DNA from 3 places in the Homoserinimonas aerilata genome. Region 1 is predicted to be linked to each of the others. Evidence: predicted binding sites of a transcription regulator. Region 1 holds the regulator's gene; each other region holds the start of a gene.
The links. Region 1 encodes LexA, which represses DNA repair genes until DNA is damaged. Its sites were predicted from a motif close to TCGAACANNTGTTCGA; they were not measured.
Positions count from the first base shown of each region.

Region 1 (10,147 bases):
CGCGAGAAGGCCCTCGACACGGCCCTCGCCCAGATCGACCGGCAGTTCGGCAAGGGTTCCGTCATGCGCCTCGGCAGCGACGAGCGTGCGCCTGTCGCCGTGATCCCCACCGGCTCCATCGCCCTTGACGTCGCACTCGGTATCGGGGGGCTCCCGCGTGGCCGCATCGTCGAGATCTACGGTCCAGAGTCCTCTGGTAAGACCACGCTCACGCTGCACGCCATCGCGAACGCCCAGCGGGCGGGCGGCATCGCCGCCTTCATCGACGCCGAGCACGCCCTCGACCCCGAGTATGCCAAGTCTCTGGGGGTCGACATCGACGCCCTGCTGGTCTCTCAGCCCGACACCGGTGAGCAGGCCCTCGAGATCGCCGACATGCTGGTGCGCTCGGGGTCCATCGACCTCATCGTCATCGACTCCGTCGCCGCTCTCGTGCCTCGGGCCGAGATCGAGGGCGAGATGGGTGACACCCATGTCGGCCTCCAGGCGCGGCTCATGTCGCAGGCTCTGCGCAAGCTCACCGGTGGCCTCAGCTCGACCAACACGACGATGATCTTCATCAACCAGCTCCGCGAGAAGATCGGTGTGTTCTTCGGCAGCCCCGAGACGACCGCCGGCGGTAAGGCGCTCAAGTTCTATGCGTCGGTCCGCCTCGACATCCGCCGTATCGAGACCCTCAAGGACGGCACGGATGCGGTGGGCAACCGCACCCGCGTCAAGGTCGTGAAGAACAAGATGGCCCCGCCGTTCAAGCAGGCCGAATTCGACATCCTCTACGGCATCGGAATCTCCCGCGAGGGCAGCCTGATCGACTTCGGTGTCGAGCACGAGATCGTTCGCAAGTCGGGCGCGTGGTACACCTACGACGGCGACCAGCTCGGCCAGGGCAAGGAGAACTCGCGTCGCTACCTGACCGAGAACCCGGATGTCGCCAAGGAGATCGAAGACAAGATCCTCATCAAGCTCGGCATCGGTCAAGATCTGAAGGCCGTCGCACCGGCCGAGGTCGCCGTCGAGCCGATCGCGCCGAAGCTTGCGAGCCGCAGCAAGGCAGCGAGCTAGCAGTCATCATGTCCGTCCACCGGATTCCCTCGAAGGCCAGCTCATCGGGCGAGTCTCGCGACGATCGTCTGGCGCCCGTCATCTATCTGCCGGGCGCCAGACCCGCCGCCGCTACCGAAGACGCGCTCCTCCCCGAGGGGGCAGAAGAAGCGGCTGCAGTGTCACAGGCTGATGCCCCGGCAGCGGGTGGCTCGGCGGCACCGGCGAGCAGCCGTCGGGGCCCGGAGCGTCAGGCGCGGCGGGCCGAGAACGTCAGCCTTGCCGGCCTCACCCGCCGCAATATGTCGCGCTGGGAGATCGAGGGTCTGCTGCGTTCCCGAGAGATCGACGAGCAGCTGATCGAGGCCGAGGTGGCACGGCTTGAGTCGGTCGGGCTCATCGATGACGCAGCCCTTGCAGAGACCCTGGTGCGTACCCAGCACGAACGCAAGGGGCTCGGCAGGCAGGGCATCGTCTCGGAGCTCAGGCGTCGACACATTGATCAGCAACTGATCGATGAGGCCCTCGAGCAGTTGGAGGCGGGAGACGAGAGAGAGCGCGCGCGTGAACTCGCCGAGAAGCGGGCGTCGCAGTTGCGTTCCTACGATGCCGCCACCGCCGAGCGCCGCCTCACGGCGTTCCTCACGCGCAAGGGCTACTCCTCGTCGATCGTCCGGGAGGCCGTTGCCGGCGCGCTCAAGGGCGGCAGCCGCTCCGGGGGAGTGCGCTTCGAATGACTGTCACCACCGGGTAGGTTCTTCCTATGCGTGAGCTCCAGTCCCAGATCATCGCCGAACTCCACTCCGTGCCGGAGATCGACCCCGGCGAGGAGCTTGAGCGCCGCCTGAGTTTTCTCACGGACTACCTTGCGGCGACGGGGGCACGCGGACTGGTGCTCGGCATCAGCGGCGGGCAGGATTCGTCTCTTGCGGGCAGAATCTGCCAGCTCGCGGCCGAGCGGGTGAGAGCATCCGGTGGCGAAGCAGAGTTCATCGCGGTACGCCTGCCCTACGCGGTACAGCGTGACGAAGATGATGCGCAGCTTGCGCTCGAATTCATTCGGGCCGACCGCGAGCTCACCTTCAATGTGCAGCGCGGGGTCGACGGCTTCGAGGCGGAATACCTCGACGGCGTGGGCACCGAGATGCAGGATTTCACGAAGGGCAACGTCAAGGCCAGGGCACGCATGATCGCCCAGTACGCGATCGCGGGCCAGTCTGGTCTGCTCGTCGTCGGCACCGACCATGCCGCGGAGGCCGTGACCGGCTTCTTCACCAAGTTCGGAGACGGCGGTGCAGATGTGCTTCCGCTCTCCGGCCTCACCAAGCGTCAGGGCCGGCAGTTGCTTCAGCATCTGGGAGCCCCCGAACGCCTGTTCCTCAAGGTGCCCACGGCCGATCTGCTCGACGGGACCCCCGGCCAGAGCGATGAGGCCAACCTGGGGCTGGCCTACGACGACATCGATGACTTTCTTGAGGGCCGCGAGGTCGCGCAGGGGGTGGCGCAGGCGATCGAGCAGCGCTTCCTGGCCACCCGGCACAAACGCGCTCTGCCGGTCTCGCCGTTCGACGGCTGGTGGCGCTGAGGCCGCGCCGGGCAGCACCGCAGAACGCCTCTCTGGCCCGGCAGAGTTAGGCTTTACCCCATCATGACCACGCTCGCCCCCGCCGATTCAGCCGCCCCGACCTCCGCCGTTCCGCGCAGCTATGAGGTGCGCACCTACGGCTGTCAGATGAATGTCCACGACTCCGAGCGGCTCAGCGGCTCGCTCGAGGCTGCGGGCTATGTGCGCGCGACCGAGGGGCAGGCCGATGTCGTCGTCATCAACACCTGCGCCGTGCGCGAGAACGCCGACAACAAGCTGTACGGCAATCTGGGAATGCTCGCCTCGATCAAGCGTGAGCACGAGGGGATGCAGATCGCGGTCGGCGGATGCCTCGCCCAGAAGGACAAGAGCACCATCCTCGAGAAGGCGCCCTGGGTCGATGTCGTGTTCGGCACGCACAACATGGGCTCGCTCCCGACCCTGCTCGAACGTGCCCGCCACAACGGTGAGGCCCAACTCGAGATCCTCGAATCGCTCGAGGTCTTCCCCTCCACGCTGCCGACCCGCCGGGAGTCCACGCACAGCGGCTGGGTGTCCATCTCGGTGGGCTGCAACAACACCTGCACCTTCTGCATCGTGCCGGCGCTGCGCGGCAAGGAGAAGGATCGCCGGCCGGGCGACATCCTCGCCGAGGTTCAGGCGCTCGTCGACGACGGAGCCATCGAGGTGACTCTGCTCGGCCAGAACGTCAACTCCTATGGTGTCGAGTTCGGCGACCGCCACGCCTTCGGCAAGTTGCTGCGTGCCGCCGGCGAGATTCGCCGCCTCGAGCGCATCCGCTTCACAAGCCCGCATCCGGCGGCCTTCACCGACGATGTCATCGAGGCGATGGCGGAGACGCCCGCGGTCATGCCGCAGCTTCACATGCCCCTGCAGTCGGGTTCGGACCGCATCCTGAAGGCGATGCGCCGCAGCTACCGCTCTGAACGCTTCCTCGGCATCCTCGATCGCGTTCGCGAGCGCATCCCGAACGCGGCGATCTCGACGGACATCATCGTCGGCTTCCCCGGCGAGACGGAGGAGGACTTCCAGGAGACCCTCCGCGTGGTGGAGAGGGCGCGTTTCGCCTCTGCCTTCACCTTCCAGTATTCGATCCGTGAGGGCACGCCGGCGGCGACGATGGACGAGCAGGTGCCGAAGGCGGTCGTTCAGGAACGCTACGAGCGGCTCACCGCCCTGCAGGATCGAATCTCCTGGGAGGAGAACCGGGCGCTCGTCGGCACGACCGTGAACGTCATGGTCTCCGCCGAGGGCAGCAAGGATGCCCAGACGCATCGCCTCTCGGGGCGCGCGGAGGACAGTCGCTTGGTCCACTTCGATGTGCCGACGGGTGCCGAGGTGCCGCGTCCGGGCGATGTCGTCACGGTCACCGTCTCTGAGGCGAAGCCTTTCTATCTGATCGCCGACACCGCTGTGGGCGGAGGTTTCGCTGTCCGACGCACAACGGCGGGCGATGCCTGGGATCGCGCCGAGGCGGCCTCCTGCGGCGTCCCGGCCACCTCTGCTGGGTCCTCCGCACCGGCACGGGTCTCGCTCGGCCTCCCAACGCTGCGCGTGGCCACGACGCCGATCTACGATTCGTCCGACGGCCTGCGCTAGGTGGTGCTTCCCCTCATCGTCCTTGTCGGCGCGACCGGCACGGGCAAGACGGCGCTCTCCCTGGAGCTGGCGGCGCGGCTGGCGAGCGCCGGCAGGCCGACCGAGATCGTCAATGCGGATGCGATGCAGCTGTACAGGGGCATGGATATCGGTACGGCCAAGCTTCCGATCGCCGAGCGCCGCGGCATCCCGCACCACATGTTCGACGTGCTCGATGTCACCGACGAGGCGAGCGTCGCCGACTACCAGGTGCAGGCTCGCGCGGTGATCGGCGACATCCTGGCGCGTGGCGCTGTTCCGATCATGGTGGGCGGCTCCGGTCTCTATGTCTCTTCGGTGATCTACGACTTCCGATTCCCGGGCACGGATGCTGCGGTGCGGGCCAGACTCGAGGCGGAGCTCGCCGAGGTGGGTCCCGGCATCCTGTTCCAGCGTCTGCGGCAGCTGGATCCGGCCGCAGCGGAGTCCATCGGGCCGCACAACGCTCGCCGCATCGTGCGTGCGCTCGAGGTCGTCGAGCTCACGGGGGAGCCGTTCGGCTCCGGGTTGCCGGATGAGGGCGCCACCTGGCATGCCGACACCCGGGTCATAGGGGTGCGCGCCGAGAGGGCCGAGCTGGTGGCCCGACTCGACGAGCGGGTCGAGGGGATGTGGCGCGACGGGCTGCTTGATGAGGTGCGGATGCTCCGGGAGCGCGGGATCGAGCGCGGCGTCACCGCGAGCCGCGCCATCGGTTACGCGCAGGCGATCGGCGAGCTCAGGGGCGAGCTGAGCCAGGGGCAGGCGATCGAGCTGACCCAGGCGCTCACCCGCAAGTATGCGCGTCGGCAGGTGAGCTGGTTCCGGCGGTACGCGGCGACGACGTGGTTCGACCATGATGCCCCTGCGCTGATCGAGGATGCGTTCGCGCTCAGCGTGCGGTGACGTCCGCCTGCCGAACTATCCTTGGATGATGCCAGAGATTCACTTCACCAAGGGCCACGGCACGGGCAACGACTTCGTGCTGTTCTCCGACCCCGACGGCGAGGTGGAGCTGAGCCCGAAGCAGCTTGCGGCGATCGCCGATCGGCATTTCGGCGTCGGCGCCGATGGCATCATCAGGGCGGTCCGCTCTCGTAGTCTTCCGGAGGGTGCTGCGGCCCTTGCCGAGGATGACGGCGCGGAGTGGTTCATGGATTACCACAACTCCGACGGCTCCCCGTCGGAGATGTGTGGCAACGGCATCCGCGTCTTCGCCGAGTACCTCACGACGAACGGTCTCGTCGATCTGGGGCCCAACGACACGCTCACTGTCGGCACCCGCGCGGGCGTGCGCGATCTGCAGCGCAACCAGCGCGGCTTCCAGGTCGATCTCGGGCGCTGGTCGCTCGATGGGGGTGAGCCCCTCGTGCGGGCGAAGAACCTCCCGGTGGCGAGGCCCGGGCTCGGCATCAACGTCGGCAATCCGCATGTGGTCGTGGCGCTGTCGTCGCTCGATGAGCTCGCCGAGCTCGACCTCGGCTATATCCCCGTGCTCGAACCCGTGCCTGAGGCCGGCGCCAATGTCGAGTTCGTCGTTCCAAGCGATCCGCTCGTCGTCGATGGTGTCGGCAACATCACCATGAGGGTGCACGAGCGCGGCAGCGGTGAGACGCTCTCCTGCGGCACCGGTGCTGTCGCGGCTGCCCTCGCGACGCGTCACTGGGCGGGGGCGGGCGCGCCGAACAACTGGCGGGTCGAGGTTCCGGGCGGAACGCTCGGCGTGCGCATGTGGCCTGCCGAAGACGGAGAGCACGTCTCCCTGAGTGGGCCTGCGACGCTCGTGTTCGAGGGCGATCTCAGCCTGTAGGCATCCTGAGCGGCGAGGTCAGCGCCTGCGGACGCGCAGAACGCGGTAGCCCTTGTTGGTGGCTGCCCGTGACACGGAGAAGTCGGATGCGAGGGCGCCGTCGAGCCAGCGGTGCAGCGAGTCAGAGCCCAGATTTCGCTGCACGACGAGCCAGGCGTCCGTCGATGGCTGCAGTCGGGGCAGCCAGTGCGTGAGCATGTCGTGCAGCACGTCCTTGCCGACGCGGATCGGCGGATTGGAGCGGATGGTCATGAAGTCCACGTCGTCGGGAACATCCTCGGGCAGCACGGCGTTGATGTTGGTGAGGCCGAGAGCCTCGGCGTTGCGGCGGGTCAGATCGAGCGAGCGCTCGTTGACATCGACCGCCCAGACGGTGGCGTGGGGCGATTCGATCGCCATGGTCAGCGCGATGGGCCCCCATCCGCAGCCGAGATCAAGGAGATTCCCTCCGGGAGGAACGGGTGGCATGTTCGACAGCAGCACCTGTGTTCCGGCGTCGAGCCGCTCGGGGCTGAAGACGCCGCCGGCGGTGGTCAGTGCATAGGGCTGGCCCGCGAGTGTGACGGTGATCTGGCGAAGTTTGAGCTCACTCTCGGGAAGTGAAGAGAAGTAGTGCTCATTGGCCATGCAGAGAAACTTACCCAATACCAAGGAACTAGGGTTAACCCAATGACTGAAGTTAAAGCAGAAGACGCGAATGACGACGACGTCATCGAGCGCATCCTGTCGAGCGCATCTCAGCGTCCCGCCGGCTACACGATCTTCTCGAGCGGCCGCGCGCAGGCGTTGCAGTCCGACGGTGCCGTCGTCTCCGTCGATTCGGATGGCGACCAGCTCGATCGCGATGACCGCGAGGCGCTGCGTCGTGTCGCCGGGCTGTCGACCGAGCTGGAGGACGTCACCGAGGTCGAGTATCGCCAGCTCCGTCTGGAGCAGGTCGTGCTCATCGGCATCTATTCGCAGGGCAATGCGCAGGAGGCGGAGAACTCCATGCGCGAGCTGTTCGCGCTGGCGGAGACGGCGGGCGCTGTCGTTCTCGACGGCCTGCTGCAGAAGCGGGCCACTCCCGATCCGAGCACTTATTTCGGCAAGGGCAAGGCACAGGAGCTGCGCGGGGTGGTTGCGGCCGTGGGCGCCGACACGGTCATCGTCGACGGCGAGCTCGCCCCGAGCCAGCGTCGCGCGCTCGAGGATGTCATCAATGTGAAGGTCATCGACCGCACGGCGGTCATCCTCGACATCTTCAGCCAGCATGCGAAGAGCCGTGAGGGCAAGGCGCAGGTGGAGCTCGCTCAGCTCGAGTATCTCCTCCCGAGGCTGCGTGGTTGGGGTGAGTCGATGTCGCGCCAGGCCGGTGGTCAGGTCGGCGGTGCCGGCGCGGGTATGGGCAGCCGTGGCCCCGGTGAGACGAAGATCGAGCTCGATCGGCGTCACATCCACACCCGGATGTCCAAGCTGCGCAAGCAGATCAAGGAGTTCAAGCCGGCCCGCGAGACGAAGCGTGCCAATCGCAATCGCTTCGAGGTGTCGAGCGTGGCCATCACCGGCTACACGAATGCGGGCAAGTCGAGTCTTCTCAATCGCATCACGAGCGCCGGTGTTCTCGTCGAGAACGCGCTGTTCGCGACGCTTGATGCGACGGTGCGCAAGACCGTCACGGCGGACGGGCGCGGGTACACCCTCGTCGACACCGTCGGGTTCGTGCGCAATCTGCCGCATCAGCTCGTCGAGGCGTTCCGTTCGACCCTCGAGGAGGTGGCGGAGTCGGATGTCATTGTGCATGTCGTCGACGCCTCACACCCCGATCCGGCGAGCCAGCTGGCGACGGTGCGTGACGTCATCGGTGAGGTGGGCGCACGCGACATCCCCGAGATCGTGGCCTTCAACAAGGCAGACCTCGCAGACGAGGATCAGCGGATGCTGCTCCGTGGTCTGCAGCCGGATGGCATCTTCGTCTCGGCGCGTTCGGGTGAGGGTGTCGAGGAGCTGCTCCGGAGGATCGAGGAGCTTCTTCCGGCGCCGTCGGTCGAGGTTGAGCTTCTGGTGCCCTATGACCGTGGCGACATCGTGGCGTCACTCCATGGCCGCGGCATCATCACGTCGACGGACTACGAGGAGGCGGGAACCCGGGTTCACGCACTCGTGCGTGAGCAGGATGTTGCGACGTACAGCGAGTTCGTCGCCGCAGGGGCGTCCTAGACGAAACGGCGTCTCAGACGGAACGCAGTACGGCGACGACCTTGCCGAGAATCTGGGCGTAGTCGCCGAGGATCGGCTCGAAGTTGCTGTTGCGCGGCAGCAGCCAGGTGTGCCCATCGCGCTGGCGGAACACCTTGACGGTGGCCTCCTCGTCGAGCATCGCCGCGACGATCTCGCCGTTCTCGGCCGTCTTCTGCTGACGCACGACGACCCAGTCGCCGTCGCAGATCGCGGCGTCGATCATTGATTCGCCGACGACCTTGAGCATGAAGAGTTCGCCCTTGCCGACGAGCTGGCGGGGGAGCGGGAAGATCTCTTCGACCTGCTGTTCGGCCGTGATGGGGATTCCGGCGGCGATACGCCCCACGAGTGGCACCATCGCTGCGTCACCGATGGGTGCAGCCTGCGCGTACTCCTCACCGTCCGGCTCTCCGCGCTCGGACTGGGGGAGATCGATGAGGATCTCGATGGCGCGCGGGCGGTTGGGGTCGCGACGGATGTAGCCGCTGAGCTCGAGCTGGCCGAGCTGGTGGGTGACGCTGGAGAGGGAGGCGAGCCCGACGGCGTCGCCGATCTCGCGCATGCTCGGCGGGTAGCCACGCGACGACACGGTGCGCTGGATGAATTCCAGGATCGACAGCTGCTTCTCACTCAGGCTCTTACGCCTTCGTGTCGACGGTTTCTCGTCCATCTTCTGCTCCTGTCGCACCGAATGTCGGTGGCTCCTGATTGTGTGTGTCTCGCGACAGTCGAAACTGTATCCGCCTTCGTTCCCGGAGGCAAACACCTGTTCGAGTGTGTCGCGGCTTCACTGACACAGAGTTTCGAATCGGGCCTTGCATTTTCGAACAATCGAATATATGTTCGGAACAGAGCTTCGCATCCGATGTTCCCGGCCGAACATCGGATGCGGCTCTACCCCTTTCGATTCACCCTCCTTCCGGAGGGCGGGTTTCAAGAAAGAGAAGAGGCATCACATGAGCACCTCAGCAGTCGACATGGATTTCACCGGGGTCGCCCCGGCATCGTTCGAGGCTTCGGAGACCGCCGCGCCCCGCGCCGCCGCTTCGCACCTTCGGATCACGCAGCGAGGTCGCCGCGTGCTCATGACGCTCGCCGCACTCCCGCTCGTCGTGATCGCACTCTTCGTTGCTCTCAACGGCGGCATGGCGACGGCCACGGATGCATCGGGGCCAGCCGAGCTGAGCTACGTCACGGTCTCGGGTGGTGATTCGCTCTGGGGCATCGCCGAGGAGATCGCTCCCGGTGAGGATCCCCGCGAGGTCATCGCCCAGCTTCTCCGCTTCAACACCCTCAAGGGTTCGGATGTCGTTCCCGGCCAGCAGCTCGCCGTGCCGACCATGTACGTCAACGGCTGAATGAGGTCTGCCGGGCTGAAATAGGATTGAGCGGTGGCTTCCCTTTCAGACCTTCCCCTTCGTGACAGCCTTCGCGGCAAGAGTCCGTACGGCGCTCCGCAGATCAATGTGCGCTATGCGCTGAACGTCAACGAGAACACGCACCCGATCCCCGAGCCGGTCGCGCATGACATCGTCACGTCGTTGGCTCGGGCCATTCTGTCGGTCAATCGCTATCCTGATCGCGAGTTCACGGAGCTTCGTGAACGGCTCGCCGGTTATGTCGGCCACGGGCTGACGGCCGAGAACATCTGGGCTGCCAATGGGTCGAACGAGATCCTCCAGCAGCTTCTGCTGGCCTTCGGCGGTCCGGGGCGCAAGGTGCTCGGTTTTCCGCCGAGCTATTCGATGCACTCGATCATCGCCGAGATCACCGACACGCAGTGGGTGATGGGGGAGCGGGATGCCGGCTACGAGATCTCCCCGCAGACCGTCGTAGAGTCGATCCGTCGCACC
Region 1 is NZ_VFOM01000001.1:1,505,754-1,515,900, reverse strand. It holds gene recA (recombinase RecA) at 1-1,062, shown strand, start outside; gene FB562_RS07175 (regulatory protein RecX) at 1,071-1,778, shown strand; gene nadE (ammonia-dependent NAD(+) synthetase) at 1,805-2,626, shown strand; gene miaB (tRNA (N6-isopentenyl adenosine(37)-C2)-methylthiotransferase MiaB) at 2,690-4,246, shown strand; gene miaA (tRNA (adenosine(37)-N6)-dimethylallyltransferase MiaA) at 4,250-5,170, shown strand; gene dapF (diaminopimelate epimerase) at 5,199-6,074, shown strand; gene FB562_RS07150 (class I SAM-dependent methyltransferase) at 6,093-6,701, opposite strand; gene hflX (GTPase HflX) at 6,744-8,273, shown strand; gene lexA (transcriptional repressor LexA) at 8,287-8,964, opposite strand; gene FB562_RS07135 (LysM peptidoglycan-binding domain-containing protein) at 9,251-9,652, shown strand; gene FB562_RS07130 (histidinol-phosphate transaminase) at 9,686-10,147, shown strand, end outside.

Region 2 (10,147 bases), 650 kb from region 1:
TTCGACGCGAAGGGCGACGTGTTCTGGGTGGAACTCGATGAGGCGATCGAGCACTTCACGGCGACCCTGGCTGAGATGCCGGCGGATGCTTCGCCGCTCCGTTCGGTCGGAGACGCCCTCGTCTCCATCGGCGACGAGTTCGGCCCGTCCCGCGTACCGTTCGCTCTGACGCAGCATGACCTCATCGGCAGCGCCCACGACCTGCAGGCCTCTGCGCTGGGCCGATTCACGACGCTCGGGCGAGTGATCCGCGACTTCCTCGTGCGCGGCGGCGTGGGTGCGGCCGCCGCGCAGGCCGCCGCTTACGCCCTACTCGGTGCAGCAGTTGCGGCAACTCAGGTGTGGGCTGCGGCGGGCACGGGCAGGGGTGAGCTGGGGCCGTACCTTCGTGCGGCGGTCGGTCCCGTTGTGGCGGGGTTTGCGGGAGCAAGCCTGTCGCACTGAGGCGCATGGAGGGGCGGGTTGGCTACAGGCCCCAAGATACGTTGCCCATTCAAGTAACGGAGCCGCGCTACGCGCGACTCTATTCTCCGGCTCGTGCGACGTACTGGCTCAGAACTTCTGTCGACGTGTACGGCCCGTCCCCATCTCCATCCAACTGAGGTTCATCGAACCTCACCATGTAAACAAACTTATTTCGGCGCGAGGCCTGAGGCGTCAAATTCCGCGCACGCGCTACGGAGATAACCGTTGCAAGGCATTCGTTTGGCCATGGTCCGACGAAAACCGGATCTGGCAGGATCAACACCCGATCCCCGGGCGAAAGTGGGCGCTCGAAGCACTGACGAATGCGCATCTTCTGATTGTACGCAAGCGGGCGCATTTACAGTTTGTCCCTTCGTCTGTGAGAGTCGGGCCGCCGTCACGCAGCGTGATCGCCCTGCACCCGGGCGAAGCCTCGCCACGAGTGACCGAGCTCGCCAGAGCAGCTCAAGAACTTGCAGCCCTCAGCACAACCGCTCACGCAGCTCCCGCGACCGGCGGGTCGGGGACTTGCCGGCGGGCAACCAGCGGCCGCTTCCTCCGAGCCAAGGTGGTGCCTTGATCTGGGGTGAGCCTCGCGACATCCGAATCTCCCAGCCCGAAGTGTCGATGCTGCGGTGGTGAAACCAGCAGAGCAGCACGCCGTTGTCTGTATGAGTCGGGCCGCCGTCTGCGTCGGGGACGACATGGTGGATCTCCGCCCAGGCAGCGGGCACGCGGCAACCGGGGATGACGCATCCGCCGTCGCGCAGCGTGATCGCCCGGCGCTGGGCCGGGGTGAAGCACCGCTGCGGCGAACCGAGCTCAATGATGCGGCCGTCGCTATCGATCACCACGCGCTGCACACCGCCGGCGCAGGAGAACTGTTTGATCGTGCGGAGCGAAACAGGCGTGTCGATGCCGTCGATGTGGCCGACACCATGACCGCTGCGAAGTGACTCCGCATCGACGCTGACAAGCACCGTCGGGGCAGCGCCACCGATCGTGGGCGCCTCGCCCGACCGTGCAAAGGTGTCGACCATGGCTGCGACGACGTCGTGCCGCTGCTGATCGGGAGTGCGGGTGTCGGCCGGAGCATCAGCATCCGACTCAAGGGGCGCGTCGAGGAACACCCCGGCCGTGCGCGGCGAGAGGCACGCATCGAACAGGCGCGTGAATTTGGCCGCGATCTCAGGAAGCAACGAATAGGTGCCGTACACGAGGCCGTCGCGCTCGACGCCTCGCGAGAACGAGCGGCGCTTCATCGCGCGCTCCTCGCTGGGCTCGGCACCGTCGGGGTCAAGGTAACTGCCCCAGACCTTCGCCTGCTCCGCAATCTCATCGGCGGTCGCCGGGATGCCCTGCTCGACGGCGCCCTCTTCGACGTCACTGCGCTCGCATAGACCCAGCGCGGATGCCACAAGCTCGACCTCCGCCGCAGCGACAGCCCCATCGCCGACACGACGCACAACCGAGGACAGGCCGGAGACGATGGCCAGCGCCGAATCCATGCCCAGAACACCCTCCTCAACGGCCGCCGCGACCTGAGGGAACGACGCAGGCAGCACCTCACCGGTCAGCGACATCGCCGGGCGGAGCAGCGTGCCGAGTTTGATCCTGCGCGCGGCCGTCGCCCCAGCCACCAGCGTCACGCGACGGAGCATCTCCGCTGCGGTGCGGCATCCGCGTCGAGCTGCCAGAGAATCAGTACCCAGGCCGGATCGTGAGCGATGGGCGATCTCGCCCGCCACGGCGACACGGAGCGAATCCACGCGGCGCCCCATCTCCTCCACAAGTGCCGCCGAGGCAAGCAGATCGCCGTCTGCCATCGCCCGAAAATCGACATCGAGAGCCTCGACGCCATCCCCCTGAACACGCCCTCCGATGGAGGCGTGGAACCCCGGAATTACGGGGCGAGAGAGGGTTTCGAGCATGATGCAATTCTCTCACATTCGAACGTATGTTCGAAGTAAATGGAGGAATCTGTGGATAACTTCTCGGACGCGCAGCAGGTCCGCGACCGACCACATCCACACCCCGCAATTCACACCGCAGGCAACCCCGCCAGCACCGCCGCCTCCTTCTCGGGGTCAAGCCCGACGGCACGGCGATCGACCCGCTGCGGCGCAGTGCCACCCCGCGACTGCAGCCAACGCCAGGTGTCCGACACCGTCTCCGACAGGGGGCGGATGCTGAGGCCAGCCGTCACCGCCCTGCTCACGTCCGCGCGATGCATGGTGTCGTGGTCCTCGCCGGGCGGAATCCAGACGGGCAGCTCCATCCACGGTTCGATGCCTGCCGCGAGAACGGTCTCGGCGTCGACCCACCGAAGCGTCGCATCCGACCCCGTTGCCTCTACGCACGCCCGCAACAGCTCACCCATCGTCGCGGCACCCTCGGGGCTCACGATATTGAACGCGCCACCCTCACCGGCCGCCGCCGCATCGAGGCACCACGCGGCGAGGTCACGAGCATCGACATACTGAACCCCCGCATCCGGTTCGCCGGGTGCAAGCACCGCGCCGCCCCGAGCAATGCGGGAGAGCCACCACGGCAGCCGACCGATATTCTCCCTCGGCCCGAGGATGAGCCCAGCCCTGGCAAGAATCGCGCGGTCACCGAACGCTTCGATCACCGCCAACTCCGCACCACGCTTGGCGCGCGCATAGTCATCCGCGCTGTCATCGCTGCCGGGTGCCACCAGCGCAGCAGACTCGTCCGCTGCCGCCGGCGTCGGCCACTCGTAGACGGAGCGAGTCGAGATGTAGACGTAGCGCTCGACGCGGTCAGCAAGCAGCCCCGCCGATTCACGCACGGCGCGCGGCTCCCATGACCAGGTGTCGACCGCGACATCCCAGCGCGCGCTGCCGAGAACGTCGCGCAGTTCGGCGGAACCCGGCGATCTCCTGTCGGCCCGCAGCATCCGCGCACCGGGCGTCACCTCAGACAGGCCGCGGTTGACCACCGTCACCTCCCAGCCCCTCGCAAGACCATCCTCGACAACAGCACGGCCCACGAAGTCGCCGCCGCCCAACACCAGTAGCCTCATCGCCACACTCTCCGCTCTCGCCGAGGCCACCGTCTCCGGCACACCCGAGCATCGCAACCATCCTGCAGCGTCCAGCAAAGCACCACTCCACCATCAGACCAACGGAGTTCGCTTCGGGCACACCATCGTTCTCAGACCGCCCCACCCGCTCCGGTACGATTGATCCAGACCATATTCAGGCACCTCAGAACCGACACGGTGCCGCCCACATCGAACCGGAGACACCCATGGCCGACGCCATTCCCGAGAAGCCCGCACTCGAAGGCCTCGAGCAGAAGTGGGGTGACCGCTGGGAGTCGCAGGGCAGCTACCTGTTCGACCGTGCGGCAGCGACTCGCGAGAACATCTTCTCCATCGACACTCCCCCGCCCACGGCATCCGGTTCGCTTCATATCGGTCACGTCTTCAGCTACACCCACACGGATGTTGTGGCCCGCTATCAGCGCATGATCGGCAAGAAGGTGTTCTACCCGATCGGCTGGGACGACAACGGCCTGCCCACCGAGCGTCGCGTGCAGAACTACTACGGCGTGCGCTGTGACCCGACCCTGCCGTACGAGGCCGACTTCGTGCCGCCGTTCGAGGGTGGCGACAACAAGAGCTCCAAGGCCGCCGACCAGAAGCCCATCAGCCGCCGCAACTTCGTGGAGCTGTGCGAGAAGCTCACCCTCGAAGACGAGACCCAGTTCGAGGATCTGTGGCGCAAGCTCGGCCTCAGCGTCGACTGGACCCAGACGTACCGCACCATCGCCCCCGAATCCCAGGCCGTCGCGCAGCGCGCCTTCCTGCGCAACCTCGCCCGCGGCGAGGCCTACCAGGCGGATGCCCCCACCCTGTGGGATGTGACGTTCCGCACCGCAGTCGCCCAGGCCGAGCTGGAGGACAAGGAGCAGCCCGGCGCCTACCACCGGCTCGCATTCCACGGCACGGCCGGTGACATCCACATCGAGACGACCCGGCCCGAGCTGTTGCCCGCCTGCGTGGCGCTTGTCGCGCATCCGGATGACGAGCGCTATCAGGCACTGTTCGGCACGACCGTGCGCACGCCCCTCTTCGACGTCGAGGTTCCCGTCGTCGCGCACCACCTCGCCCAGAAGGACAAGGGATCGGGCATCGCCATGATCTGCACCTTCGGCGACCTGACCGACGTCATCTGGTGGCGCGAACTCGACCTGCCGAACCGCACCATCATGGGTCGCGACGGCCGCATCATCAGCGAGGCGCCCGCCGCCATCGAGAGCGAAGCAGGGCAGGCCGCCTACGCGCAGCTCGCCGGCAAGACCGTGTTCAGCGCCAAGCAGACCGTCGTCGAGCTTCTGCGCGAGAGCGGCGAAATGGTCGGCGACCCCAAGCCCATCACGCACCCCGTGAAGTTCTTCGAGAAGGGCGACAAGCCGCTCGAGATCGTGTCGACCCGCCAGTGGTACATCAGCAACGGCGGCCGCGACGAGCGGTTGCGCGAGCGCCTCGTCGCGCTTGGTCAGGACATCGACTGGCACCCCGAGTTCATGCAGGTGCGCTACGACAACTGGGTCAACGGCCTCAACGGCGACTGGCTGATCAGCCGCCAGCGCTTCTTCGGCGTGCCCATCCCCGTCTGGTACCCGCTCGACGGCGACGGCAACCCCGTCTTCGACTCCCCCATCGTGCCGACAGAGGCGCAGCTGCCGGTCGACCCGTCATCGGATGCCGCACCCGGCTTCGACGAGACCCAGCGCAACCAGCCGGGCGGCTTCGTCGGCGAGCTCGACGTCATGGACACCTGGGCGACATCCTCCCTCACCCCCCAGCTCGCGGGCGGCTGGGAGAGCGACCCCGAGCTCTTCGATCTCGTGTTCCCCTACGATCTGCGCCCGCAGGGCCAGGACATCATCCGCACCTGGCTGTTCTCGACCGCCCTGCGCTCGCTGCTCGAGCACGACGGCGTCGCGCCGTGGAAGCATGCCGCAATCTCCGGCTTCATCGTCGACCCCGACCGCAAGAAGATGTCCAAGTCGAAGGGCAACGTCGTCACCCCCGCCGGCATGCTCGACGACCACGGCTCGGATGCTGTGCGCTACTGGGCCGCATCCTCGCGCCTCGGCACCGACGCGGCCTTCGACCCGCAGAACCCGAAGCAGATCAAGATCGGCCGCCGCCTCGCCATCAAGGTGCTCAACGCGGCCAAGTTCGCCTACTCCTACGAACTGCCGAGTGGCGATTTCACGGTCGCCAACCCGATCGACGTGGACATGCTGGCCGTGCTCGACCGGGTCGTCGCGAACGCCACGAAGGCATTCGACGAATACGACCACGCCCGCGCGCTGGAGTCGACAGAGCAGTTCTTCTGGACGTTCTGCGACGACTACCTCGAGCTCGTCAAGGAGCGCGCCTACGGCTCCTCCACCGCCGAAGGTCAGGCGAGTGCCGTGCTCGCACTCCGCGAGGCGATCGACGTGATGCTGCGCCTGCTCGCGCCGTTCCTTCCGTTCGCCACAGAGGAGGTGTGGTCGTGGACGCATGACGACTCCATCCACACGGCCGCGTGGCCCATCGCATCCGGCACGACCACCCCCTCTGGTGTACTGTCGGCCGTCGGCGAGGCGCTCATCGGCATCCGCCGGGCGAAGACGGATGCGAAGGCCTCACAGAAGACGCCCGTCACCTCAGCCGTGATCACCGCGCCAGCCGCAACGATTGCGCTGCTGGAGCAGGCAGCCGACGATCTGAAGGCCGTCGGACGCATCGAAACGCTCACCCTCGTTGAGGGCGACGAGTTCGCGGTCACGGACATCGTGCTCGAAGAGGTCGCAGAATAATGCAGCTCGGCACGCGGTGGACGGTGGGGGCGGATGCTCCTGCCGCACTCCCCGAGGCTGTCGTGGCGGCCGTGCGCGAGGTCGAGGCGGAACTCGCGGCGATCGACGAGCCCGGCTTCGACCCGTCGCAGTGGCGCTGGACGCTCACCTGGCTTGAGGGGCGGCCGGTCGTCGAACTAGACGACGGAACGCGCATCACCTACGACCCGACATCCGGAACTGCCTCGGTCACAGCGCCCGAGTGACGTCTACCGCATCTGGTGGTAGTACGCCGCCTGGGCGCGCATCTCGTCGCGCAGGCGCTCCGCCTGCCGAACCAGCTCATGGTATTCGGCCACGCTGGGCATGCTGGAGGCACGAATCGTCTCCCGCTGCGCCCGCACCTGGGCGTGATCCCTCGCGAATCTGAGCATCGCAAGGCCTGTGACCGACACGAGCCTGTCGATCCCCCGCGGGCGCACCCGATGCGAAACGGGTGTGATGGCGGGGCACATCTCTACAGCTGTCGCAATCATCTCTTCACCTCTCACTACGGGTGAATCTACGACCATCCACCGACATTCCAGTTGCGGTCACACCTGGCGGTAATGAGTGGAGAAACTGTCGGGAAGGGCTGCTCCGTCAGCCCCGGCCGAGCACCTCACCGTGGGGCATCGCCATCCACCCGTTCGGGTCGAGCGCCCACTCCTGCCAGGCATCCGAGATCTGTTGCAGCCCATCCTGGGTGGCGTGGCCGTTGCTGACGGCGTCGCCCGCGAAGGCGGACTGCAGCACGCGGTCGCGCCACATCCCTCCCCACCAGTCGCGATCCTCATCCGAGGAGAAACACCAGACGGATGCCGTGCTCACCACATCGGTGAATCCCGCCTCGCGCGCCCACTGCTTGAGTCTGCGCCCCGCATCCGGTTCGCCACCGTTGCCGCGGTGCACCAGCTGGTAGACATCCGCCCAGCTCGCGATGCCCTCCGTCGTGGGGTGCACGATTGTGCCGCCGTAGTCGACGTCGCGTGCGGCGACCACACCCCCGGGCCGGACGATCCGCCGAGCCTCGCGCAGCACGGCGACCGGGTCGGCGACATGCTGCAGCACCTGGTGCGCGTGCACGACGTCGAACGAGTCGTCGTCGAAGCCCGTCGCGTACGCGTCGCCCACCACGAACTCGACGTTGTCGACGCCCTCCTCGCGGGCGTGGGCCGCGGCCTTCTCGATGACATCGGCGGCAGCATCCATGCCCACAACACGGCCGGGAGCGACCCGACGAGCCAGGTCAACGGTGATGGTTCCCGGGCCGCAACCGAGATCAAGAACCTCGAGACCCGGCCGGATGCTCGGCACCAGATATGCGGCAGAGTTCTCGACCGTGCGCCATGAATGTGAGCGCAGCACGCTCTCGTGGTGGCCGTGCGAGTAGCGTTCGCCGTCACGGCGCGGGTTCTTCTCAGTCATGGGCAAAGCCTAGGCCCGGGGCCCGAATAGGCTCGACGCATGACCAACCCGTTCTTCTCCCCCAGCACCCTGCCGTACTCGCTGCCGCCGTTCGCGGAGGTCCGCGACGAGCACTACCTGCCGGCGTTCGAACGGGGCATGGAGGAGCAGCTCGCCGAGGTCGCCGCCATCGCGGCGAACCCGGAGGCCGCGACCGTCGAGAACACGCTCGTGCCGCTCGAGGCGAGCGGGCAGCTGCTGGAGCGGGTCGCGAATGTGTTCTTCAACAAGTCGTCGGCCGATTCGAGCGACTTCACGAACGAGCTCGAGGAGCAGCTGGCACCGCGCCTGGCGGCGCACGGTGACGCAATCACGCTCGACCCGATGCTCTACGCCCGCATCTCAGCACTGTACGAGGCTCGGGAGGCGGTGACGGATGCCGAGACCCGCTACCTGGTGGAGCGTCACCACACCGAGTTCACGCTTGCCGGGGCCGGCCTGCCCGACGCCGACAAGGAGAAGCTCAGGGAGTACAACCAGCGCCTGTCGACGCTGACGACCCGCTTCGAGAAGAACCTGCTCGCCGACACGAACGAACTGGCCGTCGTCGTCGATGACGTCGCGGAACTCGACGGGCTGGGAGCCGGCGAGATCTCCTCTGCGGCGGCCGCGGCTGCGGAGCGCGGACTCGACGGCAAATATCTGGTCACCCTCGTGCTGCCGACAGGGCACCCGTGGCTGGCGCAGCTGACGAACCGGGGGCTTCGCGAACGCATCATGACCGCCTCGCGCGCCCGCGGCATCCGGGGCAATGAGCATGACAACCGCGAACTCGTGCTGGAGATCACGCGACTGCGCGCCGAGCGGGCCCGCCTGCTCGGCTTCGACAGCCACGCCGCGTACGTGACCGCCGACGAGACCGCCCGCACCCCGCAGGCGGTCGCCGACATGCTCGGCCGCCTCGCGCCTGCCGCCGCCCGCAACGCGCGTGCGGAGCAGGCCGAGTTGGAGGCGATCGCCGGGCATCCGATCGAGGCGTGGGACTGGGCGTTCTACACAGAGAAGGTGCGCACCGCGAAATACGATGTCGACACCGCCGCGATGCGCCCCTGGCTCGAGGCAGAGCGGGTTCTGCGCGACGGCGTCTTCCACGCGGCGACGAAGCTGTACGGCGTGACCTTCACTGAGAGGGACGACCTCGTCGCCTACCACCCTGACGCGCGCGTCTTCGAGGTGCACGATGAGGACGGCACGGGTGTCGGGCTGTACGTGCTCGACCTGTTCACGCGCGACTCGAAGCGCGGCGGGGCATGGATGAACCCGCTCGTCTCCCAGAACCGGCTTCTGCAGCATCCGGTGGTCGTGGTCAACAACCTCAACGTGCCCAAGCCCGCCGCGGGCGAGCCCTCGCTGCTCACCTTCGACGAGGTGACGACGTTCTTCCACGAGTTCGGGCACGCCCTGCATGGGCTGTTCGCGCGCGTCACCTACCCGAAGTTCGCGGGCACGAACGTGTTCCGCGACTTCGTCGAGTTCCCCAGCCAGGTGAACGAGATGTGGATGCTGTGGCCCGAGGTCGTCACGAACTACGCCGTGCACCATGAGACGGGCGAGCCGCTGCCGCAGCAGCTGATCGACCGACTGCACGCATCTGAGCAGTTCAATCAGGGATTCTCGACGAGCGAATATCTGGCCGCCGCGCTGCTCGACCAGGCCTGGCATCGCATCGACGCCGACGACACGGTCGACGACGTCGCCCGGTTCGAAGCGGATGCGCTGGCTGCGGTCGGTCTGAACAACCCGGCCGTGCCCACCCGCTACGCGAGCACCTACTTCGCGCACACCTTCTCCGGCGGTTACGACGCGGGCTACTACTCCTACATCTGGAGCGAGGCGCTCGACGCCGACACCGTCGAGTGGTTCACGGAGAACGGCGGTCTGACGCGAGCCAACGGCGACCGGTTCCGTCAGCGCCTGCTCGGTGTGGGCGGCTCGAAGGACCCGCTGGAGGCGTTCCGCGACTTCCGCGGGCGCGATGCGCGTATCGAGCCGCTGCTGAAGCGCCGCGGGCTGAACCAACCCGAAGCATCCCGCTGAGGGGTCGCAAATGGCCCTTCCACTACCCCGCGAAGGGCACTTTGTGACCCCTCAGGGAGCATCCGTGGGGTGAGCCTGTGCGAAGTCGCCAAGGACCTCCGCAGCGAGAACAGTGCTCGGGATGCCACGGGCGGCAGCGATGCGCGTAAGAGCCTCCGCGGTCTCCGGGGGCAGCGTGACCGCAAGTTCGCCGTCGGGGCGCGCCGGCTGTTCCTGGCCGCCATCCCGCAGGATCGCCCCGATCACGGGAACGACGATCGTGCCCAGCACATCCAGGATCGCGACCGTGCCCAGGAAGCGCGCATAACCATCAGAA
Region 2 is NZ_VFOM01000001.1:854,225-864,371, reverse strand. It holds gene FB562_RS04085 (TetR/AcrR family transcriptional regulator) at 1-444, shown strand, start outside; gene FB562_RS04080 (HNH endonuclease signature motif containing protein) at 948-2,396, opposite strand; gene FB562_RS04075 (NAD-dependent epimerase/dehydratase family protein) at 2,507-3,511, opposite strand; gene valS (valine--tRNA ligase) at 3,739-6,309, shown strand; gene FB562_RS04065 (hypothetical protein) at 6,309-6,554, shown strand; gene FB562_RS04060 (hypothetical protein) at 6,558-6,824, opposite strand; gene FB562_RS04055 (methyltransferase domain-containing protein) at 6,931-7,755, opposite strand; gene FB562_RS04050 (M3 family metallopeptidase) at 7,795-9,831, shown strand; gene FB562_RS04045 (hypothetical protein) at 9,883-10,147, opposite strand, start outside.
Region 2: the regulator LexA is predicted to act here: its motif matches at 2,415-2,430, upstream of FB562_RS04080 (HNH endonuclease signature motif containing protein).

Region 3 (10,147 bases), 310 kb from region 1:
CAGGTACTCGGCCGGGTAGTGCTCGGCGAACAGGGCGATCGCGCGGGGCCCGGATGCTTTGAATCCGGATGTCGTGTCGGTCAGTTTTGTGCCGGCGGTGCGGCTGAGCACGGCGGCGAGAAGTTTCATCGCCCACTGCCGCGGCCCGCGCACCGCGTAGTCGCCCTCGCCGGCGAAGCGGGCGCCGAGCACGAGGTCTGCCGAGTCGAGGCCCGCGAGCAGTGCGGGAACGCCCGCGGGGTCGTGCTGGCCGTCGGAGTCGACCTGCACGACCGCGTCGAAGCCGTTCTCCAGGGCGTAGCGGAAGCCGACGCGCATGGCCCCGCCGACTCCGAGGTTGAACGGCAGGGTGGCGACGAGGGCGCCGGCTTCTGTGGCGACCTGTGTTGTCGCATCCGCTGACCCGTCGTCGACGACGAGCACCGTCACTCCGGGGAGTTTCTGCTGCACTTCGCGCACGACGTCGCCGACGGAGGCCTGCTCGTTGAATGCGGGCATCACGATGAGGGCGCGGCGGTTGGGGGAAGACACGCTGACGATTCTACCGAGTCGCACCCGAGCGGGTTGAGTAGGCCCGCCAGGGCCGAATCGAAACCGCGCCCCGGCAGCTAGTACGGCAGCCCGAGAACGTGCCGCGTGAGGGTGCGCTTGCCGGTCTTGTTGTTTTTCACGATCGCACCGGGCAGTTCGGTGAGCGCGTTGAGCCGTGAGGTCACATGGTTGCGCGCGACGCGCGCGGCGCGCGCCCAGCCGAGTGCGCGGCTGGCGTCGGCGGCTTCGTAGAAGAGGGTGCGCTCCTGCCGGAACTTGGAGCCGTCGGGCCCCGTCACGGCCGAGACGCTGTTCGAGTGTCGCCGGTAGTTGAACACCACCTGGTCGTCGAGCACGAGTGTGCCGCCGGCTTTGGCGATGTCGAACAGCATGGCGAGGTCTTGCACGACGTCGAGGTCGGTGCGGAATCCGCCGCTGAGGCGGCTGGTGCGCCACACGAGTGACGGAAAGTAGGTCCAGTTGCCGCGCAGCAGGCTGACGGCGAGCGCTTCGCCGCTGAGGGTGCGCACGCCGGTGCCGCCGAGGCGGTACCAGCCTTTCACCCGGTCGGCGAGCGGCTTCGACGCTGCACCGTTTTCGTCGATGACGCTGACTCCGGGCTGGATGATGTCGGCATCCGGATGCTGTCTGATCAGTTCGCGCACGCGCCCCACGTAGCCGGGCAGCATCACGTCGTCGCAGCCCATGATGACCACGAATTCGCTGCGGGCGAGGCCGACACTTTTGTTGTAGTTGCGGCTGGGGCGCAGGTTCTTCTCGTTGCGGATGTAGCTGACGCGCGGGTCGTTGATGGCTTTCGCCCATTCGCCGGGCGCGAGGTCGGGGTAGACGTCGTCGACGATGGTGAGGCGCCAGTTCTGGTCTTCTTGCGCAAGCACGCTCTCCACGGCGAGCCGGAAGTGCTCGAAGCTGCCCCAGAACGGCATCATGATGTCGAGCGGTTCTGTCGCTCCCGGGTGGGTGGTGTTCTCAGCGGTCACGGTGATCCAGCCTAGCTGCGGCTACTGTGCGAGCGCCGCGCGGAAGCTGTCGAGCGTCTCGCGGGCGACTCGCTCCCACGAGAACTGTTTCGCCCGCTCCCTGCCGCGCACCGACAGTTCGGCCAGCTGCTCGGGTGCCGCCATGAGTTCCTGTACGACGCGGGCGAGGTCGGCCGGGTCCTGCGCGGAGTAGAAGACCGCAGCATCCGCCCCCACCTCCTTGAGTACGGGGGTGTCGGCGAGCACGGGCGGCAGGCCGATGTTCATCGCCTCGAGGGTGGGCAGCGATGATCCGCCGGCGAGCGTCGGGTCGATGATGGCGGTGGCGGTGTCGAAGAGCCGGGTGAGTTCTTCTGTCGACACCCACTCCTTGAGTTCGACGGTGTCTTCGAGTCCGAGTTCGCGCACGAGCGGCACGAGCGGGTCGTCGCCGTGGCTGCCGGTGATGACGAGTCGCGGCCGCCGATCGGCAGGGATCTCGGCCCAGCCGCGCACCACGTTCTCGAAGCCCTTGTAGGGGCTGCGCTGCCCGATCGAGATGAAGAGGTCGCGTTCGCGTTCGCCGCCGCCCCCGCCGAGGGTGTTGGTGCGGCCGGCGAGCGGAATCAGGTCGATCCGGTCGGCCGGGAACCGCAGGTGTTTGCGGATGGCCGCGGCCGACACTTCGCTGATGGTGATGAGGCGGGCGGCTTTCGCGGCGGCGCGCCTCTCCATCCATTTGACCGGCTCGGTGAAGAGCTTCGTCTGCATGAGGTGCGGATGCGTGAAGTACAGCAGGTCGTGCATGGAGATGACGACGGGCACGCTGGGGTTCAGCGGCCCGAGCATTGCCGGCCCGTGGATGAGGTCGGCCCCGGCGCGGCGGGCGGCTTTGGCGACGCTGAACAGTTCGCCGAACGCCCAGCTGAGGCGGTTCTCGCCGCTGATGCCCGAGTCGATGACTTTGCCCGGAAACCAGGGGGCGCCTTTCGCGGCCAGCTCGCTGCTCGCGTAGGCGACGTACTCGAATTCGCTGTCGACGGAGGCGAGCGTTGAGTACAGTTCGCGCGCGTAGACCTCGATGCCCCCTTTGGTTCCCGTGGATTGCAGCAGGTTGACGAAGACGAGAGGCATGCAGCAATGGTATCGGCGGGCGGGTGCGCCGGGCCGCGCCCGGTAGTCTCGTGCCGTGGTCACCATCTCCGTCGCGCTGTGCACCTTCAATGGCGCGCGCTTCGTCGAGCAGCAGCTGCGCAGCATCCTGGACCAGTCGTTGATGCCGCGCGAGGTGATCGTCGCCGATGACGGGTCGACGGATGCAACGCTCGAGCTGGTGCGCGCCGTCCACGAGCAGTATGGCGACGGCGTCGAACTGCGCGTTCTGCCGTCGGAGCGCAATCTCGGCGTGACGGCCAATTTCGAGCGCGCCGTTCGGGCGTGCACCGGCGAGTTCGTGGCGCTCAGTGACCAGGATGATGTGTGGCACCGCGACAGGCTTGCCACGGCGGCCGCCGCACTCGACGCGGACCCGGCGCTGTTGCTGCACCACGGCAATGCGCGCCTTGTTGATGCGGAGGGGCATCCGCTCGGCGTCTCGCTGCTCGATGCGTTGTCGGTGTCGGCGGGCGAGCGCGAGCAGATCGCCTCGGGTCATGCCTTCGACGCTCTCGTGAGGCGCAACCTGGTGACGGGTGCGACGGTCATGTTCCGGCGTGAGCTGCTCGAGCACGCGCTGCCGTTCCCCAGCGAGTGGGTCCACGACGAGTGGCTTGCGATCGTCGCGGCCGCCGTCGGGGGAGTGCGGCTCGATGATGCGGAGATCATCGACTACCGGCAGCACGGCGGCAACCAGATCGGTGCGCAGAAGCCCACCCTCCGGTACCGCATCGGCCGGATGCTCGAACCTCGCGGTGACCGCTACACCAGGCTCGCCGCCCGTGCGGGGGCGCTCGCCGGCCGCATCGACGCGCTGCCGACCAGCAACCACAACCGGCAGCTGGCCCACGACAGGGCGCGCTTCGATGAGCTGCGCGCAACGCTGCCCGCCTCGCGGCCGGCGAGGCTGCGCACGGTGGTGCACGAGTGGCGGGCGGGCTCCTATGCGGCGCTCTCCAGCCAGGGCAACCTCGACGTTGTGCGCGATCTGCTTCAGCCCGCCTGACATCCTTCAGCCCCCGCTAGTCTTGACGAAGCTGAAACGCGCAACACCCCCACGACACGACGGAGAACTTGGATGCCTCGGGCCCTCATCACAGGAATCACCGGCCAGGACGGCCTCTACCTCGGTGAGCTGCTGCTCTCGAAGGGGTATGAGGTATTCGGTCTCATCCGCGGCCAGAACAACCCCAAGCGTGAGCTGGTCGAGACCACCCTGCCGGGCATCACGCTACTCACCGGCGACCTGACCGACCTCTCCAGTCTCATGCGCGCGCTGCAGGCGAGCCAGCCGGATGAGATCTACAATCTCGGCGCCATCTCTTTCGTCGCCTACTCGTGGGAGAACGCGAGCCTCACCACCGATGTGACCGGCAAGGGTGTGCTCAATATGCTTGAGGCGGCCCGCATGTATGCCGGCGATGATGTGAGCGGCATCCGTTTCTATCAGGCGTCCAGCTCGGAGATGTTCGGCAAGGTGCAGCAGGTGCCTCAGAGTGAGGAGACCCTGTTGTGGCCGCGCTCGCCGTATGGTGTGGCGAAGGTCTTCGGTCACTACATGACCATCAACTACCGCGAGTCGTATGGCATGCACGCGTCGTCGGGCATCCTGTTCAATCATGAGTCGCCTCGCCGTGGCCCCGAGTTTGTCACGCGCAAGGTGTCGCAGGCGGTCGCCCGTATTTCGCTGGGTCTGCAGGATGAGATCGTCATGGGCAACCTGGATGCGAAGCGCGACTGGGGTTTCGCCGGCGACTATGTGGAGGCCATGTGGCGGATGCTGCAGCAGCCCACCGCGGATGATTACGTGATCTCCACGGGTGAGACGCATTCGATCCGTGAGCTGCTGGATCACGCTTTCGCCGCGGTCGGCATCGAGGACTGGTCGGGTTATGTGCGCCAGGATCCGGCGTTCATGCGGCCGGCTGAGGTTGATCTGCTCATCGGCGATGCGAGCAAGGCGCGCGATGTGCTCGGTTGGACGCCCACGGTCAGCTTCCCTGAACTGGTGAAGATGATGGTCGAGTCGGATGTTCATGAGCAGAAGGCGTCGGCGACCCGCTGAGCGAGCCCACACAGAGCAGACCCATGTCGATCGCATTTGTCACCGGAATCACCGGCCAAGATGGCAGCTACCTCGTCGATGACCTTGTCGCTGATGGCGTCGAGGTTCACGGGCTGGTGCGCTCCTCCGACGAAGCCGTCGAAGAACTACGTGCCCGCCACCCCGGAATTGTGCTGCACGAGGGAGACCTTGCCGAGTCTGCGTCACTGAAGCAGCTTGTGCTCGATGTGGGCCCCGACCGGGTCTTCAATCTAGGCGGCATCAGCTCTGTGGCTTTCTCGTGGCAGCATCCGGAGCAGACGGCCCGCATCACGGGGCTGTCGGTGGCGACGCTCCTGCAGGCCTGCCTCGAGGTGCAGCAGCGCGATGACCGGCCGGTGCGTTTCGTGCAGGCGTCGAGCAGCGAGATTTTCGGCAACCCGCCGAGCTCTCCGCAGGATGAGAGCACGCCTATCCGGCCGACGTCGCCGTACGGCGCGGCAAAGGCGTATGCCCACCATCTGGTGGGCGTGTATCGGGCGCAGGGGCTGCACGCGTCGTCGTGCATCTTGTACAACCATGAGTCGACGCGCAGGCCGGAGGCTTTCGTGACGCGCAAGATCACCGCTGGTGTGGCGCGCATCGCCGCCGGGCGTCAGGATGTGCTCAGCATGGGCAGCCTGGATGTGCGTCGCGACTGGGGTTGGGCGCCCGACTATGTGCGAGCCCTGCAGTTGGCGCAGCAGCACGAGACCGCCGATGACTATGTGGTGGCGACGGGCGAGACGCACACGGTGGAGGAGTTCGTGGGCGCTGCCTTCGCGGCGGCCGGTATCGATGATTGGCGGCAGCTGGTCGAGATCGATCCGAGGTTTATCCGTCCGGCCGAGATTTCTTCTATGCAGGGGGATGCGTCGAAGGCGCGCGAGGTACTGGGTTGGTCGCCGTCGGTCGCGTTCGATGAGCTCGTCGCGCGCATGGTGCGCCACGATCTGACTCTGGTGGAAGACACGCGGCACTAGCCAGCACGGCACGCACCGCACCGCACGCACCGCACCGCACCGCACGCACAGCACCGCACAGGCCTGCCTGCCTGCCTGTCTGCCTGCCCGACCGCCGCCACGCCTACGCGGCCAGCCCGCCCGCCAGCACGCCCGGCTGCCCAGCCCGCAGCCAGCCTGTTTGCCCAACTGCCCGTGTCGTCGATGGTGCAGCCGCGCATACAGCCGTGCGCCGTGGCTGTCGGGTGTCGCTTGCTGCCGGCATCGAGTCACCCGGCTTCGCTTTGCAGGTCGCGCAGCGCCGCGCTCTTGTGCGGCATCGGTTGCGGGGTCTGGTGCGGGTCTTCGCTCGTCGGTGGGATGAGCCAATAGTTTGCTCCGGTGCGTGTGATCTCCCAGCGGTTGTTGTGGAGCAGCAGGTGGTGGTGCCGGCAGAGAAGTATTCCGTCGGCAAGGTCGGTTCTGCCGCCGTCGCGTTTCCATTGGTCTATGTGGTGGGCTTCTGACCAGGAGGGCGGCCGCTCGCATTCGGGCCAGCGGCATCCGCCGTCTCGCGCTGCGAGGCCGAGGCGTTGTCGAGTAGTGAACAGCCGGTGCTCGCGGCCGACATTCACGCACTGCCCATCGTCATCGAATGCGATCGGAACGATTCCCGTCTCGCAGGTGATGCGTTCGACTGTCTCGATCGACACCGGATAGTTCTGACCTTCGATTCGCCCGAAGTACGCCTCGCCCGGGCCCGGGCCCGGGCCCGGGCCCGGTCCCGATGCCGATGCCGCGCTATCGTCCTGGTTCGCTTTCCCGAGTGGACCTGACTGGTTGTGTGCTTCACGTTCGCGGTGCTTCTGGGTGGCACGCCCGCGCAGGGTGCGCTCGGTGACGAGTACTCTCATCGCGGGGCGGCGGGTGCCGAGTACTGCGGTGCCGGCGGAGCTCTGGTCGGTGTCGGCCCCGATGCGCAGCACTGCGAGCAGCCCGTCGAACGCGAGCTGTTCGTGACTGCGCGGGTCGCGGCTGATCGTCTGAGCGTGCGCCCGATCGTCGGCGTCGACCATTCTGACGGCGCCGCGCCGCGGTGAGGTGAGTTGGTCGTAGACGTCGTCGAGGAAGGCCGCGTTCTCGGGGTCTGCCAGCAGGCTGTACGACGTCATGCCGTCGGGTCGCCGGTATCTCTTGAATGATCGCTGCGCGTGCCTGATGGCTTCACGTTCGGCTATGCCGGCGGCGTCCAGTTCGTCGCGCATCATTCGGGCTTCTGACAGCATCTGGTCGGCGTTCAGTGTCGAGGCCAGCTGCACCAGCACCTCGGCCGCCCGTCTCAGGGCTGAGGCGGTCACTCCGGCCGCGTCTGGATGAGAGTCAGGCCCGCCGGTCGGCTCGCCCAGCCCGATGCGGATGCTCTCTGCCGCGTCGAGCGACAGCTTGCCTTCTGCGACCGCCTGGCCGACTGGGGTGAGCCATTGCCGGGGAAAATGGCCCAGAGCATCCGGAGCTGGCTCGACGATGCCACTGGCGATCTCAACGTCGCGCATCATGCCGCCGATGCGCACGAGCCGCCCGGCCTCGCGGCTGCTCACGCCGGTGACGTGTTGCAGTAGTTTCTCGGGCGTACGAAATCCGGAGCGCTGCGCCAGGCCGTCGGAGCCGATGCTCACCGCCGAGCGGCGGGCGACTTCGCCGGCTGCTGCTGCCGCACTGGCCTCGATGGTGCGGCGAACGGCGGCGAACACGCTCGTCACCTCGAGCAGATGCTCGGCCTCGAGTTCTTCGTAGGCCGCTGAATCGACGGGCAGCATGGATGCTGCCTTCGCCAGGCTGGCGAGCGATTCGGTGAGGGAGGACATGCATCCATCCTCACAGATTCGAACAAACTTTCGAAGGAATGCCGGCAATCTGTGGAGAACTACTTTTCGAACGCACCGGTGAGGAGTAGAGCCGCCAGAGCGGCCGCGCCGACCACCGGGCATGTTCCGGATGCTCGGCGCAGCAGCCCAGCCCGCGCAGCAACTCGGGGTCTGCTGAAAACGAAGGAGAATCGCCCGTTTGTGGCCGATTACGGACGTTCTGGGGTCATTCCGGCGAGGAACTCCTTCGTTTTCAGCAAGGCACGATCGGAGTGTGCTCCTCAGGGCGAGCGCCGCCACCTCACCCCAGCGGCTCCTGCTCCAGCGGCCGCTCGAACGCTCTCCGCCAGCTGAGTTTCTGTGATGCTTTGACGCAGCAGATCACGAAGGTGAGCCATCCGAATTCGACCAGCAGGCTGCTTTCGGCCAGGCCGGCGGTGATGAGCGCCGCCAGTACGATGGCCGGCCACGTGTACATGACGCTGCGTTGTCGTGCCGCGAGCAGCCATGAGCGCGTGAATGCGAGGCCGAGTACGCCGATGAAGGCGACCAGTCCGACGAATCCGAGCTGGAACCACACGTCGAGGTAGGCGTTCAGTGCTGAGCTGGTTTCGCGCATGTCGCCGGTGACGAACAGCACGTAGGGGGGCAGTTGGTTGTTCCATTGTCCGATGAAGCCCCAGCCTTCGAGCGGGTGCAGCGGGATCAGGTCGAGCATTTCGCGCCACCGGGTGAGGCGGTAGGCGAGTTCGCCGCCTCCGTTGAGCGCGGTGATGATGGGTGTGCGGAAGCTCCATGCGAGCACCGCCAGCACGGCGGCGAGGGCGAGCGTGCCCAGCTGCCAGTACCGCCGGTATCGTGGCGCCAGTTTGCGCACCCCGTACAGCACTGCGGTCGCTGCGGCCGCGACGAATGCGGTACCCCACGCGATGGGAGACGCCGTCAGAACGAGCGTCACCCCCGCCAAGGCCAGAGACCCGACCGCGAATGCGGGTTCGACGGCGCGGGTGCGCCATTCGATCACGAAGCTGATTCCGGCGATGACGGCGAGCATCCCGAGTTCGTTGCGGTTGCCAATGATGCCGGAGATGGGGCCCAGCTGGTCGAGGTGCGCGCCGATGCCCAGGAACCGGATGGGTGTGTCGATGAGTAGGCCCGACAGCACTTCGAGCGCGAGCGACACGATGAAGGTGAACCGCAGCACGTCGGCGAATGCGCGGATGATCTGGATGGTGTCTCGTAGCAGCGCCACGTGCATCCCGAGCACGCCGAAGCCGAACAGGTAGGCGAGGCTGCCGAGTGTCGCCCACTGGTATTGGCTCCAGAAGACGGATGCGGCGGCCCACAGCACGAAGACGGCCAGCGAGATTGGCACCAGGCCGGTGAGGTTGAGGCTTTCGCGGCGTGCCCAGAGCGACAGCAGGCTGAGTAGTGCGAGCAGGCCGAGCATGGCGTGCAGCGCGGGCCAGCCCATGGTGCGGTGAAGTGCGAATGCGAAGACGCCGAGGCCGACGGATGCCGTCGCCAGCGCGGAGGCGAGCCGCGGGCTGCTGAAGAACGCGGTGTAGGCCTCTTTGGCGGCGGCGGCGTGGGTCATCGCCTAACGTTATCGTTTCGTTGAGTGCGGCTGTGGCTGTGGGCGGGTACAGCCGCGGGCGGGTCCAATTGGGGAGTGTTCATGCTGGCTGAGCCCGCCGTTGGCGCGGCGAGGTCACACAATCCAATATACGAGTCTCGCGTTTGTGACACGCATCAAACCGTCGCCCGTGTCTTCTGTGGCAAACTGATTACCGCACACCTTTGTTTTTCGGCGGAACCATGTCGTTAGAGGGGTCGGGCTGACATTGCGGGATGCTGGATGCATGACGTCGGGCAGTCACCGGATGGTCAGTTCGTTTTTTATTGAATTCACCGTCGACGTGCGATGAAATACAGGAAGGCGAGTACTCTCTCGTGGCAGTAACCGAGCCGGAGTTGTCAGCCAAGGGTTCTGAGGTCAAGTACGCGGGCGGGCCGATGTCGCGCGTGTGGGCGAAGTTCCTTGTGGACGCCTTCGCTTGGGTCGTGGCGATCGTGTTCGCCGTGGTGCTGCGCTATGACCTCGATGTGAGCAAGGTGGTCTGGGAGCCGATCGCGGTGCTCTGTGTCGCCGCCGTTCTCGTGCAGCTGGTCGTCGGCTGGTTCGTCTACCTCTACCGCGGCAGGCACCCCTACGGCAGTTTCAGCGAGGTTCTGGCGCTTGTCTGGGTGATGGTGGCCGGAGGCGTGGTTCTCGGGCTGCCTGTTGTTTTGTTCGGCGTGCATTGGCAGATTCCGCGCAGCACGGTTCTTCTCGCTCTGCCGATCGCTTTCGTGCTGATGGGTGCGGTGCGCTATCTGAAGCGGCTGGTCACTGAACAGCTGATCACGCCGTCGGCCGCTGCAGAGAAGGCCTTGGTGTTCGGGGTCGGCTATCTCGGCGGCGTCATCGTGAAGCGCATGCGTACTGACAGCAACTCGCCCTATGTTCCTGTGGGTCTGATCGACGATGACCCGTTGAAGCGCAATGTCTGGCTTCATGGGGTGAAGGTCATGGGCACCCGCAGCGACCTC
Region 3 is NZ_VFOM01000001.1:1,820,507-1,830,653, reverse strand. It holds gene FB562_RS08580 (glycosyltransferase family 2 protein) at 1-498, opposite strand, end outside; gene FB562_RS08575 (glycosyltransferase) at 609-1,532, opposite strand; gene FB562_RS08570 (glycosyltransferase family 4 protein) at 1,554-2,645, opposite strand; gene FB562_RS08565 (glycosyltransferase family 2 protein) at 2,701-3,672, shown strand; gene FB562_RS08560 (GDP-mannose 4,6-dehydratase) at 3,745-4,731, shown strand; gene FB562_RS08555 (GDP-mannose 4,6-dehydratase) at 4,755-5,732, shown strand; gene FB562_RS08550 (DUF222 domain-containing protein) at 5,981-7,555, opposite strand; gene FB562_RS08545 (O-antigen ligase family protein) at 7,857-9,152, opposite strand; gene FB562_RS08540 (polysaccharide biosynthesis protein) at 9,509-10,147, shown strand, end outside.
Region 3: the regulator LexA is predicted to act here: its motif matches at 7,574-7,589, upstream of FB562_RS08550 (DUF222 domain-containing protein).